2 regions of the Chitinophaga pinensis DSM 2588 genome follow, and region 2 is predicted to be linked to the other one. Evidence: riboswitches for the same ligand, from Rfam matches in the RefSeq annotation. Region 2 holds a riboswitch; the other holds the start of a gene.

Region 1 (8,409 bases), 1.7 Mb from region 2:
ATTGGTGTTATACTGGGCGTCAAAACGCGCCTTCAGCTCTTCGTCAAAGGAGTTATATAGATAGTATTGCAGGAGTTTTTTACCCAGGTAAGCGCCACTCCCCTCGTCTCCCAGTACATAACCGAGTCCGGGATTGTTCTTCTGAATGGTCTTGCCGTCAAAATAACAGGAATTAGACCCCGTCCCTAGGATACTCGCGATACCCGGCTCTTTCCCACACAAGCCTCTGGCAGCTCCCATCAGGTCGTGGTTCACCTCTATTGCCGCAACAGGCCATACGGCTTTCAGGGCAGATTCCACAATCTCGACACTCTTACGCTGTAAACAACCGGTTCCATAATAATGGACCTCGTCTATCTGCACATCGGGAGGTAGTTGCGGTAGTAACTCTTTCTCCAGCAGCTCTTTGATCTGTGCTGCATTCAGAAAATACGGGCTGATACCGGTTGTCTTGTAACGGCCGGTCTCTCTGGCCCCCAACAGGCACCATTCTGCCTTGGTAGATCCACTATCTGCAATTAGCTGTACTTTCATGACACTTCCGTTGAAGGTTGAGCTTTAATATACTATTTTTGCCACAAGTTAAATAAATAGCGACAAGATACAAGCTTAGCTTTTCGCTGTTTTCAATACATGATTATGTCGAACAGGAAACTGAATGTTTTTTTACCTCTCTTATTTGCGATAGTACTGGCATTGGGAATGTATCTGGGGCACAAAATGCCAGGCGCCAATACAGGGGCGCAGACCTTACTATTCACCCGGCCCAGCCGGGCTCCGCTCCAGGAAGTCATGGATCTGCTGAAAATAAAATACGTAGATACCTTAAAGGTAGACGATCTTCAGGAGGAAGCCATCCAGGGACTGCTGAGCCACCTGGATCCACACTCTATCTACATACCGCCCTCCAATCTGCAAACCGTGAATGAAGACCTCGAAGGTCATTTCTCCGGTATCGGTGTGGAATTCAATATCATCGCTGACACGGTGAACGTAGTATCCGTTGTTTCCGGCGGTCCGTCAGAAACAGCAGGCGTACAAACAGGTGATAAGATCATTAAGGTAAACGACTCCCTGGTGGCAGGCAACAACATCTCCGGCGATAAGATCAGAAAACTGTTACGGGGCCCGAAAAACTCAAAAGTGACAGTTACCATGCTCCGCCAGCAGAAAATGACACCTATTCAGATCATCCGCGGCGATATCCCATTATATAGCATCGACGCCTCTTATATGGTTTCTCCGGAAATCGGCTATATCAAAATCAACAAGTTCGCCGGTACCACCTACCAGGAGTTCATGGACGCCATGCGCAAACTGACCAAGGCGGGTATGACCAAACTGGTGATCGACCTGCGTCAGAATCCGGGCGGTTATCTGGATGCCGCTACCCGTATCGCAGACGAACTGCTGGATGATAACAAACTGATCGTATATACAAAAGGGAAAAGCTACCCGCGTTCGGACTACCGTTGTGAAAAACCAGGGCTGTTTGAAAAAGGCGGACTGACCATCCTGACAGACGAAGGTTCTGCCAGTGCCAGTGAAATTCTCGCAGGTGCCGTACAGGAATGGGACCGTGGCACCATTATCGGTCGCCGTACCTTTGGTAAAGGTCTCGTACAGGAACAGTTTGACCTGAGTAATGGCGGTGCACTACGTCTGACCGTAGCGCGATACTACCTCAACTCCGGCAGAAGCATCCAGAAATCTTACGCGGAAGGTCGTGAAGCTTATGATGATGATATCATGAACCGCTTCAACCATGGTGAATTTGTTAACAGCGATAGCATCCACCAGTTAGATACGATTCAGTTCAAAACTGCCAGCGGCCGTGTTGTATATGGCGGAGGCGGTATCACACCGGACATCTTCATGCCGTTTGACACCAGCCGTTTCTCCAATGTGCTGACCAGCATGTATTCCCGTAGTACATTCAGCAATTTCACTTACCAGTACTTCAGCAGCCATAAAGACGAGTTCAAACGTTATAAGGACGCTACTGATTTCAGCAACCAGTTCCAGGTATCCAATGAACTGTACAATGCTTATAAAGCATTTGCGGTGAAAGACAGTATCCGTGGTGTTGAATCTATCAAACCGCACGATGAAAATGAGATCAAAACACGTCTGAAAGCATTACTGGCCAGACAGATGTGGAGTTATGCAGGTTTTTATGAGTCGCTGAATAAGGATGATGAAATGATGAAAAAGGCGATACAGGTGCTGAATAAAAAATAGAAATTAAGAATTAAAAATTAAGCGTTCCTAAGCCATAAAAGAGAGGGCGTCCGTTGATAGCGGACGCCCTCTCTTTTATGATAATATTTTACTATTCAACACATACGCCTAACAATCGCTTTTACCAGTTCAAGTCAAACTTACTGCCAGTTGAAACCATACTGACAGTGTTGCCATCACACTTCGCACCTATCTCCGCTGCATTCCAACTCTTAATTCTTAATTCTTAATTCCTCCCTGGCAAGTCTTGTCCAAAAAGAAAACCGCCTCGTTTACACGAGACGGCCAATAAATTAATTCTACAAAACAGGATTAGTGTTTTGCTTCTGCAGCAGGAGCAGCAGCAGTAGTATCAGCAGCTGGAGTAGCAGCAGAATCTACAGTTGTAGCAGCAGAATCAACTGGAGCAGCAGCAACTGTATCAGCAGCTGGAGCAGTAGCAGTAGAATCAGCAGAAGTAGTAGATGCACCGCTGTTGCAAGCTACGAAGAACATACCGGCAGCAACTGCGAAGAAGAATAATTTTTTCATGCTTAGTTTGTTTTAAAAGATGCGCAAAGGTATAGTTATTTTTAGTTATGGAACAATACCTGTGCTAAAATTTACTTTTATTTCTTTCTGAAAAACAGTTTCAATGGTACACCCTCAAAATCAAAATTGCTACGCAGCTGATTTTCAAGGTAGTTACGATATGGCTGTTTTACGTCGTCCGGCAGGTTACAGAAGAACGCGAAAGCCGGTGTAAATGTCGGTAGCTGCGTTACATACTTGATTTTGATAGGAATACCTCTTACTACCGGTGGGTGGAAAGATTCGATCGCCTTCAGCATCACTTCGTTCAGTTTTGAAGTCTGTACCTTACGTTTACGGTTATCGTATACACGTAAAGCCTCTTCAATCGCCTTGAAAATACGCTGCTTTTCCACAACGGAGGTGAATATTACCGGTACGTCGCTGAATGGCGCCAGACGTCCTTTCAGGTCTTTCTCATAATCCCGTGCAGAGTTGGTACTCTTATCTTCGATCAGGTCCCATTTATTTACCAGTACTACGAGACCTTTACCTTTACGGCCGGCCAGACTGAAAATACTAAGATCCTGTGCAGTGACACCTTTGGTTGCATCCAGCAGCAGCAGACAAACATCTGCTTCATCCATTGCTTTGATTGCACGGATAACGGAATAGAATTCCAGGTCTTCCTGCACTTTATTTTTACGGCGTAAACCCGCTGTATCAATCAGTACGAAATCTTTCTGGAACATTTTATAGTGTGTGTGGATGGTATCGCGGGTAGTACCCGGAATATCAGACACAATGTTCCTTTCTTCACCGATCAGGGCGTTCAGCAGGGATGATTTACCTACGTTCGGCTGACCGATAATCGCGATTTTAGGCAATGCTTCCGCTGCTTCTATCGCTTCTCTTGTTTCATCATCTTCCGGGATCTGACCGGTAATTTCATCCAACAGTTCACCACTACCGCTACCACTCATGGAAGACATGAAAAATACCTTTTCAAAACCCAGGCTATAGAACTCCGTCGCTTCCAGCTGACGGGTAGCATTATCTACTTTATTCACCACAAGGATCACCGGTTTGGAAGAGCGACGCAGAATATCTGCCATCTCCGCATCCAGGTCGGTAATACCGGTTGCTACATCACACATGAACAGCAGGAGGTTTGCTTCCTCCATAGCTATTTTCACCTGTTTGCGTATCTCACGCTCGAATACATCTTCACTTCTGGATACAAAACCACCGGTATCAATCACGTTGAACGATTTCCCGTTCCAGTCCGCCACACCGTATTGTCTGTCACGCGTAACACCGCTCACGTCATCCACGATGGCTTTACGCTGTTCCAGCAAACGGTTGAAAAGCGTAGATTTCCCTACGTTTGGACGACCGACGATTGCTACTGTAAATCCTGCCATAACTAAATAAAATTAATAACCGTATTCCTTTAAATAAATATCATTATCCCGCCATTTGCCTCTTACCTTCACAAACAGTTCAAGGAACACTTTCTGACCCACAAATTTCTCAATATCCTGGCGGGCCAGTGTACCGATCTTTTTAATGGAAGATCCTTTGTCGCCCAGGATAATCGCTTTCTGCGTTTCACGCGTCACGATAATATCCGCTGAAATTTTGATCAGCGTATTCTTTTCCTGGAACTGTGTTACAGCTACTGCTGTATGATAAGGGATCTCTTCGTCAAAGAGCTGGAATATTTTTTCCCGGACGATTTCGCCTACGAAGAAGCGTGTAGACTTATCTGTTAAGGTATCTTCCGGGTAGAAAGGCTCGCTTTCGGGGAGCATGCCTACGATAGTCTGCAGCAATGCCGGTACACCTTTACCCTGCATCGCTGATATCAGCACTACTTTTTCTGCCTTGCCCCACTCTTCACACTTTTTCACCAGCACATCCAGCTCTTCCTTCATCAGCAGATCTGACTTATTCAGCACCAATATGGTGCGGGCTTTTAGTTTGAGTGATGCAAACAGAGAGAGGTTTTCTTCCAGATTATCCTTCACGTCCATGATTAACATGGCCACGTCGGCGTCTTCCAGGGCAGACTTAACAGCACCCATCATTTTTTCGTGCAGACGATAACGGGGATCAATAATACCGGGCGTATCAGAGAATACGATCTGATATTCCGGTGTTGTCACCACACCCGTAATACGATGTCTTGTTGTCTGGACCTTCGGAGATACAATAGCCAGTTTCTCGCCCACCAGAGCGTTCATCAGGGTACTTTTCCCTGCATTGGCCTTACCGAAGATATTTACAAAACCCGCTTTATGCATGCACTACTAATTTCCTGAACTTCCTGAAATAAAAAAAGCCGAATCAGATTCGGCTTTTTTGTTAGTAGCGAGGAGAGGATTCGAACCCCTGACCTTCGGGTTATGAGCCCGACGAGCTACCTCTGCTCTACCTCGCAATGAGGTTGCAAAGATAGGATTAAAATCATTCCTGCCAAATCTTTTTTAGAAAAAACGCTTTTTACATGCATCAAACAGAGAATAACAACGTAACTTCACCATCCTGTAACCCTTTACTACAAAGGGTTACAGGATATAAAAAACCTTTGTATAAAAGCTGGAAATAAAATCTTCGTTTCATTCATTTCAATCAAAAATACGCTGGTAAAGCCCGCTAATGATATGCACAATATCTTATACGTGTCTATCAGGAACGTATATACTTTGCCTCCAATCTCAGCAAAAAACCACCACACTGCCGTCGGAAGGTCATTGGAATGCGCATTACTGACACTTCATAAACAATTGATGTACAATCATATATACTGATCAAGTCCACCTCATGTCCACCTGTCATCCAGGCATACTTCTCCCCTGCTACCTCCATCAGCCTGGTAAACACTTCCCATCCCTGTAATATGGCCTTATTTCCTCTTTACATAAAGACATATCATTGCCATACTCTTCCATAGCAACGCGTTGAATAACAAGGATCAAAGCCATTATAATGCCCTGATGTGCTAAAGTCACCATAGATATCCGGCTTTTATACTTCTGTTCTCAAACCTTCCCGGGGACAGACTGATTCGTCCTGCTTTCCCTCTCCACAAAGAAAAAGGCTGTCCGCCTACAGCGCAACAGCCTTCTTTCATATCTGCGGTGTTTATCATCTCCTAAAACGGCAGATCATCCGCCGGATCTTCATTCACCATCACAATCTCCTCCACCTCATTTTCCCGCTTACCACCATCACGGCGACTCGTCAACAGCTGCAATTGCAAGACTTTTAAACGCAATACCGACACATTTTCACCCTGGCCGTTCACATAATTATCTGCCGAAGGATTTCCCTCGACAAACACACGGGTACCCGTTTTCAGATAAGGACCCACCTTCTCCTTGTTCCAGAGCGAACAATCTACCCAGGTCGTCCTTTCCTGCAACTCACCATCCCGCGCCTTAAAGCGCTCCGTATGCGCCACGCGAAAGCCTAAAACAGTATGACCATTTACATTCCGCTGAACTGCATCATGTCCCAGATGCCCGATTAATTGTAGCTTAATCATTACAGATTCTAATTATGGTTAACAATAAAAAAGTTCAGGGAGTATTTAATTCTGAAGAGACATGTAGAGGAATGGAAATTATACTATTTCTGTCATTATGAAAAATATTTTCACTTTTTAACGACGACCGCTATAACTTTGTTCCCGGAAACAGGAGTGCGCATCTCGCGCAATAAATTATCAGAACTCCCGGTTTCACCTCGGGGTGCCTTACTATCAGGCTGAGATCAGACCCGTTGAACCTGACCAGGTAATGCTGTTTAGGAAAGGTAAGCGAACAATCTCTTCCTTACCCATTTGTTAAGTTGAAAGCTACAGATTGTAAGCTATTAAACCGTCATAGTCCATGAGACAATTTTTATTCCTTTTGCTGCTCTGCAGCTTAAGTACTGTGCATGCGCAAACTGTGCTGACCGGAGTCGTTACCAACAAATCCAACGGAAAACCGCTGGAAGGTGTTTCCGTAAGTATCCCCTCCACCAACGCTGGTATGCATACCAACGCCAATGGTCAATACCGCTTTACTATTCCGTCTAAAGGTCAGTATACCTTACAGGTGAGCTACCTCGGATACAAACAGTTGACCACGAACATCAACGCGACTGGTAATACCATCCAGACAGATTTTTCGCTGGAAGAAACCGGTCTCTTTGTAAAACCTGTTGAGATCTCCAGTCTCCGTGTGGGAGAACATGCTCCTTTCACACAATCTACCCTGACTGCAGAAGAGATCAAAAAACAGAACCTGGGTCAGGACCTGCCCCTGCTGCTGAATCAGCTCCCAGGCGTAGTAACCAACTCCGACGCTGGTACAGGTATCGGTTATACCGGCATCCGTGTCAGAGGATCTGATATCACGCGTATCAACGTTACTGCCAATGGTATTCCTATCAATGACGCGGAATCACAGGGTACTTTCTTTGTAAATATGCCCGATTTCGCTTCTTCTGTAAGCAGTATACAATTACAACGGGGTGTAGGTACATCTACCAACGGAGCTGGTGCTTTCGGCGCTTCGCTCAATCTCAGCACCAACGATTTCAGAGATAAAGCATACGCAGAAGTTAACAGCAGTGTCGGATCTTACAACTCCTGGAAAAACACCGTAAAAGTAGGCTCCGGATTAATCAATAACCATTTCACCATCGACGCCAGATTATCCAAAATATCTTCTGATGGTTACATGGATCGTGCCTCTTCTGACCTGAAATCTTTCTATACTTCTGCGGCTTATATTTCGAAGAATACCGCTATCCGTCTGAACGTATTTTCCGGTAAGGAAAAAACCTACCAGGCATGGAACGGCGTGCCTCTCGACTCACTGAAGACACACCGTACCTACAATTCCGCAGGCCAAAAATCTGACGGTACTTACTACGACAACGAAACAGACAACTATCAACAGGACCATTACCAGTTATTCCTGAACCAGTCACTGAGCAGTAAACTGGACTTCAACGTGGCTGCACACTACACCCGTGGCAGAGGTTACTACGAACAGTACCGCGAACAGGAAGCCTTTGCTGATTACGGCATCACAGATCCTGTGATCAACGGCGCTCCTGTGACACATACAGATCTCATCAGACAACTCTGGCTGGACAACCACTTCTACGGTGGCATCTTCTCCGTAAACTACAAAGGCGATAAACTGAGCTGGAGCCTGGGTGGCGGATGGAACCGCTATGAAGGCGGTCACTATGGTAAGATCATCTGGGCGCAATACCCGATCGATAAAGACCACAAATACTACGACAACGACGCATTCAAACGCGATCTGAACGTATACTGGAAAGGACAATATAAAATCACTTCCGCATTACGCCTGTTTGCAGACCTGCAATACCGCACCGTACAATACAACATCGACGGATTCGATAAAAATCCTTCCCTGATACAACATAATGATTACAACTTCTTCAATCCGAAAGCAGGTATTTCTTACACGCTGAACGATCGTCAGGAAGTATACGCCTCCTTTGCTGTGGGCAACAAAGAACCTAACCGCGACGACTTCGAAGCAGGTGTAAATAACACCCCTAAACATGAAACACTGCGCGATGTAGAAGCTGGTTATACTTACCGCACCGGTAACATCGTGTTGCAGG
Region 2 (8,409 bases):
AAACGTTGTTGCGTCAGCTGCCGGCTGAGTTGGGCCATCTGTTCAAGATAAGGCGCCGCAGCCGGTGATATCAGCGCCTTAAAGTCCTCCAGCGTCCGTTTGTTACTATAGAGCGCAGCTTCTACATCACGGGCTGTTTTGGCATAAATGGAGACTTTTATATCGTCCCAGTCGTGCTGGTCAAAAATGTCTTTGAATCCTGACATGGTGAATGGATTTATACTTCATCAAGGAAACCTGTCAGCGGACTGGAAGCTACTGCTTCCCGGCGTACGGCAGGGAGTCCTGCTTCATAGGCTTGTCTGCCGGCAATTACAGCCTGTCTGAAAGCACGCGCCATCAATACCGGGTCTTTTGCCACCGCAATAGCTGTGTTGACCAGCACGGCATCCGCACCGATCTCCATGGCTTTTGCCGCATCCGACGGACTGCCAATACCGGCGTCCACCACGACAGGTACATTACTCTGTTCAATGATGATCTCTAAAAAGTCGATTGTTTTCAGACCTTTATTACTACCTATCGGTGCACCAAGCGGCATCACTGCCGCCGTACCTGCTTCTTCCAGCCGCTTACAAAGCACCGGGTCGGCATGTACATAAGGCAATACGATAAAACCGAGTTTTACCAGCTCTTCTGCTGCTTTCAGCGTTTCTATCGGATCGGGAAGTAAATACCGGGGATCAGGATGTATCTCCAGCTTCAGCCAGTTTGTTTCCAGTGCTTCCCTGGCCAGTTGTGCTGCGTAAACAGCTTCTTTTGCTGTTCTTACTCCGGAAGTATTGGGCAATAGTTTTAACTGCGGATGATGTACATGTTGCAGCATGTCGTCTGACTGGTTATGCACATCTACCCTTTTCAATGCTACGGTAACCAATTCGGAGCCCGATTCCAGTAAGGCCGCTTCCATGATACCAGGGGAAGAGAATTTACCCGTACCTGTAAACAGCCGTGAGGAAAAGGTATGTCCTGCTATAACGAGAGGTGTCATATTGTAAGTGATGATACGGTTTGAGATTTATTTGCAGCGTGCGTGATTAATCCACTGACAGCAATACCATGTATACCTGTCGCCATGAGCGCCGGTATATCTTCTGCCAGTATCCCGCCGATCGCAATGACCGGAATATGGATGCCCATATCCTTGAGCGACTGCATGATACCGGCAATACCTTCCAGTCCGAGTATAGGACTGAGTTTTTCTTTTGTCCTGGTAAAGCGGTAAGGGCCGACTCCGACATAATCTGCGCCGTCTTTTACGTGAACGAGAATGTCTTCCAATGTATTGGCTGTGCCACCAATGATAAATGTTTCACCGGTCAGGACACGTGCTTCTGCTACGGTCATATCCAGCTTGCCGACATGTACGCCATGTGCCCCTACTTTCTTTGCAATGTCAGGATGATCATTGATGATCAATGTGGCATTGTACTTCGAACAGATGGCTTTTGCCGTCATGGCTGTGCTGAGTATTGTTTCGGACGCTTCGTTTTTGATGCGGAGCTGTATCCATCTGCAACCGGCCTCACAGGCTTCCTGTATGTTGTCCAGGTGAGTCGCACCGGCCGTTTGCTGTGATATGTAATGCAATGAGCTGATCATGAGTTGTGATAACCTAATAGTGATGAATGACTGGCCAGAAACTTTTCTGTGTACAGTTTGGCCGTTATGCAGGCGGTTGATAAAGGAACACCGGCAGCCAGTTGTGCGGTGATAGCTGCACTCAGCACGCAACCTGATCCGTGTTTCGGATATACCTTTCCTTTGCCGGCAGGTATATCGAGTACTTTATCTGTGTCGTTCTGTGCAGATAAATACAGGCTGTCAATGCCGGGTTTATCTTCCCGGTGTCCGCCTTTCAATAGTACTGCGCAATAAGCCGATAATACGCGGGCTGCGGTTTGTCCCTCCCTTTCTCCGCTTAACAGCAATGCTTCCTGGAGATTGGGCGTCAACAGGTATAACTGCTGTAATACCGATTTCCAGGCACTCAGACGTGTATCATCATGAAAGGTGTATCCGGCACTGGCTTTGAGAACAGGATCCAGTACGATCCGGATATCCGGTGTGATGGCCCTGATAGCATTGATGACTTCCAGCATGGTATGCACATCTTTCATGATACCGATCTTGCAGTATTGTACAGGAAAGCTTTCCAGTAAAGGTTGCGCCTGTGCGATGATCTGTGCAGCAGACTGCCATTCGGCAGATACGAACCGCGTATCCGTTTGTACGGTCAGGGCGGTACACACACCGAGTCCGTAGGTACCCAGTGCCTCAAACGTTTTGATATCTGCCAGTAAACCTGCTCCTGCGGAAGGATCAAGACCGGCGAGGCTTAAGACAAATGGGCGGTGTTGTGCCATAGCTTCCGGATGTGGCGGAACCTGCTGATTGCTGTCGCAGGTTGCTGCCAGATGGCGCCCAGAAGGGCAATCCCGTCAAACTGCATATTGCGGGCTTTTATTGCGGTATTATGATCTATTCCTCCCAGCGCCAGTACCTTACCCTGGTAAGCTCCCTTAGACAGTTTGAAATCTTCCCTGAACAAGCTATTATGACCTGGTTTGGAGATGCTGTCAAAGATAGGCGCCAGCAACTGCTGGCCCCAGTGAACATCAGCTGTCTGTAAAGCGGCTGTTGTATGCACACTGGTGCTGAGCAGCCAGCCTTGCTGCCGGTAGGTAGCGATATCGGCTGCTGTTAGCAGACTGCCCGCATTTTCGCTGAAGTGTATGCCCTGCAAACCATACTTCTCACAAAGCGCCGGATGCCCGGCGATCATGAGTTTACTGTAACAGGAGGCGTCTGCTGCCAGCAACAGCTGTTCATAATCAGCGGCCGACCATCCTGGTTTGCGTAGCAGGATGCTGTCAGCGCCTTCATCGAGCAGCTGTTGCCAGTAAAGCGTTTCTTCCGGCAGCCAGGCAGGAGGTGTGATGATCTGTATCATTAAAAATAGATGGCCCCACCCTGTTCTTTGAATGCGTTCGCCTGTTCCGCCATTCCTGTTTCCAGTGCCAGCGTTTCATCTATCTGTTGAGAAGCGGCATAATCGCGTACTTCCTGTGTGATCTTCATCGAACAGAAATGTGGTCCGCACATGGAGCAGAAGTGAGCCACTTTTGCACCTTCGGCAGGCAGTGTTTCGTCATGATAAGAACGTGCTGTTTCCGGATCGAGAGACAGATTGAACTGGTCTTCCCATCTGAATTCAAAGCGGGCTTTACTCAATGCGTTGTCACGGTGTTGCGCACCAGGATGACCTTTTGCGAGGTCGGCGGCATGAGCGGCAATTTTATAAGTGATAACCCCTTGTCTTACATCTTCTTTATCAGGCAATCCGAGGTGTTCTTTTGGTGTTACGTAACACAGCATAGCGGTACCGAACCAGCCGATCATTGCGGCTCCGATAGCGGATGTGATATGGTCGTAACCTGGGGCGATGTCTGTAGTTAAGGGGCCGAGTGTGTAGAACGGCGCTTCTTTACAATGCTCCAGCTGTTTATCCATGTTCTCCTTGATCAGGTGCATCGGTACGTGTCCTGGTCCTTCGATCATGGTCTGTATATCATGTTTCCAGGCGTGGTGTGTCAGTTCGCCGAGTGTTTCCAGTTCTGCGAATTGTGCTGCATCATTTGCATCGGCGATACTACCCGGACGTAAACCATCTCCCAGAGAAAAGGCGACATCGTATGCCTTCATGATCTCGCAGATTTCTTCAAAATGGGTATAGAGGAAGTTTTCCTTGTGATGTGCCAGACACCATTTTGCGAGGATCGATCCACCACGGGATACGATACCGGTCGTGCGTCGTGCGGTAAGTGGTACATAACGCAGCAGTACGCCGGCATGAATGGTGAAGTAGTCAACACCCTGTTCTGCCTGTTCAATCAGGGTATCACGGAATATTTCCCAGTTCAGCTCTTCTGCTTTTCCGTTCACTTTTTCCAGTGCCTGATAGATTGGTACGGTACCGATAGGCACAGGAGAGTTACGGATGATCCATTCTCTTGTTTCATGAATGTGTTTGCCGGTGCTGAGATCCATGATGGTATCAGCGCCCCAGCGGCAGGCCCATACGGCTTTTTCTACTTCTTCTTCTATGCTGGAGGTAACGGCGGAGTTACCGATGTTGGCATTGATCTTCACCAGGAAATTGCGCCCGATGATCATGGGTTCACTTTCCGGGTGATTGATATTATTGGGAATGATGGCGCGGCCGGCAGCTACTTCCTGTCTGACGAATTCAGGGGTGATGAACTTTACGGGCGTATTAGCGCCGAAGGATTGTCCTTTGTGTTGTTGCCAGAGGGCATTATTTTCCTGGAAGAGTTTTTCTACGCACTGGTTTTCACGCGTGGCGATGTATTCCATCTCCCGGGTGATGATGCCTTTTTTAGCATAGTGCATCTGGGATACGTTATGGCCGGCTTTTGCTCTCATCGGAGAATGCTGATAAGAAAAGCGCAGGGAGTCGAGACGATTGTCTTCCAGTCTTTGTCTGCCATAATCAGAAGTGATACCTGGCAGTTTATCCACATCGTCACGATCGAGGATCCATTTTTCACGCAGTCTGGGCAGACCCTGGCGTACATCGATGTGAGCATCAGGATCGGTGTATGGTCCGCTGGTATCATATACCACTACCGGTGCATTGGGAACTTCCTCCCCTTTAGAACCGTGCAGGCGTGTGTTTGTCAGCGTTATTTCTCTCATGGCGACGCCATCGACGTAGATTTTTCTGGACGCCGGGAATGGCGTACGGGAAATGGAATGCATAATCGTTGAATGATTTACAGATCAGGAATTAAGTTGGAAAAATGTTGAATAGCAGGGTGGCTGGTGTACAATGTGTTCACGTATGGGCATGACAATGCCCTTATGGCAATGCAGGTCCATCAGCAATTCTTTTGTGTACAACAGGTCGTTGGATTATCCTCCCTGCGTGGCACGGATGATCGTGACCTTATCAGCGGACTGCAAGGTCTGATCGGGCCAGGAGGTCTTTGGTATAACCTGGCTGTTGACGGCGATGGCTACGCCTTTTTCTGATGATAGTTGGATAAACTGTAAGAGGGCAGCGACAGTTGTTCCTGGCTGCACCGCATAAAGTTTATTGTTTACAAGCACTTCCATGTTTGCAGGGAATTTAGTTGAACAATAAACTTTAAGGATGGAAAGGATGGAGAATTCAGCTATGTTTACCTGTGATAACGTGTATCAGGTCAGGTAACTTTTTCCTACGGCAGTATGAACTGCATCAGGTCTGAGGGTCTCATCTCAGCTTCCCGGTTGTTTTAGTTCCCGGGAAACACCCCTAAAGTGCCTTAAAGGTAGTTAAAATTGTTAAACTAGTATTCCTATCTTTGGAGCTATGAAAAAAAGTCTGCTTTTGTCAGTGATCTGTACAGTTATAGCTACATCATGTCAGCAGCCTGCTCCTTCTACAACAACTGTTGAAGTGGAAGACAGCAGTCTGATAGATGTACCGGATACTGTAACGCCGGAAACGGTCATTGATTCTGTTGCAATGATAAAGGCAGATACGGTTTCATACAGTGAGGAGCAGTTGCTGGGAAAGTGGCTGCAACCGGTACCTGGGGTTGATAAAGCGACACAGGGTTTTCAGTTAAAGAAGAAGGGGACGATTACGTCTATCAATACTTATTCAATGGTGTATGACAAGTGGAGTGTTTCACATGATACGCTGTTGTTCTGGAGTCACATAGAGGGTACGCGGCAGAAGGATTCTGCCGTTGTCATAGATACTACACTTATCAGGGCGCTGACAGATACTTCGTTAGTGCTGTTTCCTATCAAAGCTGCGGAGGGATACCTCGAAGAATATAAAAAGGCGGACAAAAAAAGGAAGTAAGTCTACCATAGTCCACAGGCAACAAACAGTATCGCGTTATACTGCCTGCTGCCTGTAAACAGATTATAGTAGTCATGAACTTACTAGTTATACATTTGCCACAATGCGACAGCGCATGCTACTACTGCCATGAATACACCGGCAGTGGCTACTTGTGTGTCGTCGATATTTTTGTGGGCTTTTAAGATGGAAAGTCCGCCGATAACTATAGCAGCTACACCAAATACGAGTGCTGTACTTGGGTTCCTTGCGACGAAGGCATATACTGCTGAGAATATACCTGCAAACATGGAAACGAAGCAGGCTATTTTAGTGGGGGTGGACGTGGTGTGCTGTTGCATATGATGATGAATTAAGCGTGATAATAATTTAGTTTATAATCTTTTCCTGCCTGGTTTGTTCCCAGGGCACTTTCAGGAGTGTCCCGATGTGTTGATAATGATCGTCCTGATACTCATCCAGTCCGTAGCGTAGTTGCGTTACATCTTTTACTTTCACGAATGTGCCGAAGAGGCGATCCCAGAACGAGAAAATGTTCGCATAATTGGAGTCGGTTTCCGGCTGATAATGACTGTGATGTACCTTATGCATGTCAGGCGATACAATGACGTAGCTAAGGGTACTATCCAGCCATTTGGGCAGACGGATGTTCGCATGGTTAAACTGTGACATGAACGCTGAGATGGTCTGGTATAACATGACCATCCAGATGGGTATGCCCATTACAACAATGGCGAGCAGTAAGGCGATAACTCTGAAAATGCTTTCCACGGGATGGTGTCTCAGGGCGGTAGTGGTATCTACCGCTGTATCGATATGATGGATCTTATGGAAGTGCCACATCCAGGCTATTTTATGCTGGATGACGTGTACGAGGTAAGCGCCTACCAGATCCATCATCATGACCGCTATCAGGCAGTGTAGCCAGATGGGCAGCGGAAAGGTGTACAACAGGCCAAAATGTGCCTTTGCGGTCCATTCTGATGCGGTGACGATCAGGAATGCGAAACCAAGGTTAACGACGGCTGTGGTTAACGTAAAGAACAAATTGGTACCTGCATGTTTATAACGATCTCCTTTGAATGAGAGGCGGGGTATAGCGCCTTCGATCATCCAGAGAAGTACGAGTCCACCTACGAGAAAGGCGGTGCGATACCACGGAGGAATATTATTAAAAAATTCTTCCATACGGGAATCAGTTTTGTCTGCATGGATGGGTCCCATGCGGTTTATTATTCAACGTGAAATAGTGGTCATCAAACTGGGGCAAATCAAGTCGTTACTGTCCTTATTGCTGCTATTAATTTACGACTTTTTCAAATAACAAATCTTTTGAAAGTGGCTATGGTAAAAGAAAAAAGCAATCTCCTTGTGAGAGATTGCTTTATAAATAAACATTAGTTATTAGTTGTTGGAGCAGCGGCTTAGTTATTCAACATAAGCGGCATTACCAGCATCAGCAGGTCTTCGTTTTCTTCTTTTTCAGAAGGTTTCAGGATACCTGCTTTGGTTGGTGTAGACAATTCGATCGTGATTTCATCACCTTCTGCTGCGTTCAGCATTTCGATCAGGAACTTCGCGTTGAAAGCGATCTGCATATCGTCGCCGGTGTACTGGCAACTCATACGCTCATTACCTTCGAAAGAGAAGTCAACGTCCTGTGCAGATAGTTGCAGTTCGCTACCGGTGATGCTCAGGGCTACCTGGTTGGTGCTCTTGTTGGCAAAAACGCTTACGCGTTTCAGCGCGTTCTGGAAATCACTTTTAGCGACTGTCAGGCGGTACGGGTTATCTTTTGGAATAACCACTTTATAGTCAGGGAATCTTGCGTCGATCAGGCGACAGATCATCTGGGCGCCATCATGCATTACGAAGAAGTGGTTCTGGCTATAGGCGATTTTAATTTCGCTGTCGTTGTCAGGTAATGCGGATTTCAGCAGGTTCAGCGGTTTTTTAGGCACGATGAAGGTTTCTGCTTTCGGGCATTCAACGCCGGTTCTAACGTATTTTACCAGACGGTGAGCGTCGGTTGCTACGAAAGTGAGGCTGGTTGGTGTCAGTTCGAAGAAAACACCTGTCATGGCAGGACGAAGGTCGTCGTTGCTTACGGCAAACAGGGTTTTGTTGATGGCTGTAACCAGGGCTGTTGCTGAAACGGTGAATGAAGTTGTATCATCCGCAGCTGGTTCTTTCGGGAAGTTCTCAGGATTCTCTCCCATCACCTTGTACTTACCGTTGTCGGAAGTAATTTCAACCGCGTATGAGTTAAGATCTATATGAAACGTGAGCGGCTGGTCAGGCAGGTTTTTGAGTGAATCCATCAGGATCTTAGCCGGGATACAGATACGGCCGCTTTCTTTGGCTTCAACCTCCAGCTTTACCTTCATCACAGTCTCGAGATCCGTAGCTACTACAGTCAGTTCGTTCTTATCGATCAGGAAAAGGAAATCTTCCAATATAGGCAACACCGTATTAGAGTTGATCACCCCGCTGATCTGCTGCAATTGTTTTAACAAAGTAGAGGAAGAAAC

Evidence for each region. Region 2 has a riboswitch for thiamine pyrophosphate ahead of thiS (sulfur carrier protein ThiS). Riboswitches for the same ligand answer to the same signal wherever they lie in the genome.
Region 1: linked by a shared signal. The riboswitch ahead of CPIN_RS32375 (TonB-dependent receptor) and the one ahead of thiS (sulfur carrier protein ThiS) in region 2 are both predicted to bind thiamine pyrophosphate.

The regions. Positions count from the first base shown of each region.
Region 1 covers NC_013132.1:8,203,398-8,211,806, forward strand. The annotation lists gene CPIN_RS32340 (N-acetylglucosamine kinase) at 1-534, opposite strand, end outside; gene CPIN_RS32345 (S41 family peptidase) at 640-2,241, shown strand; gene CPIN_RS32350 (hypothetical protein) at 2,554-2,772, opposite strand; gene der (ribosome biogenesis GTPase Der) at 2,850-4,175, opposite strand; gene era (GTPase Era) at 4,188-5,057, opposite strand; tRNA gene CPIN_RS32365 (tRNA-Met) at 5,123-5,194, opposite strand; gene CPIN_RS32370 (single-stranded DNA-binding protein) at 5,909-6,301, opposite strand; TPP riboswitch at 6,493-6,585, shown strand; gene CPIN_RS32375 (TonB-dependent receptor) at 6,648-8,409, shown strand, end outside.
Region 2 covers NC_013132.1:754,558-762,966, reverse strand. The annotation lists gene thiH (2-iminoacetate synthase ThiH) at 1-206, opposite strand, end outside; gene CPIN_RS03080 (thiazole synthase) at 218-991, opposite strand; gene CPIN_RS03075 (thiamine phosphate synthase) at 988-1,602, opposite strand; gene CPIN_RS03070 (hydroxymethylpyrimidine/phosphomethylpyrimidine kinase) at 1,599-2,366, opposite strand; gene CPIN_RS36275 (thiamine phosphate synthase) at 2,339-2,953, opposite strand; gene thiC (phosphomethylpyrimidine synthase ThiC) at 2,953-4,782, opposite strand; gene thiS (sulfur carrier protein ThiS) at 4,936-5,139, opposite strand; TPP riboswitch at 5,224-5,332, opposite strand; gene CPIN_RS03050 (lipocalin-like domain-containing protein) at 5,378-5,878, shown strand; gene CPIN_RS03045 (hypothetical protein) at 5,962-6,219, opposite strand; gene CPIN_RS03040 (sterol desaturase family protein) at 6,248-7,066, opposite strand; gene dnaN (DNA polymerase III subunit beta) at 7,303-8,409, opposite strand, start outside.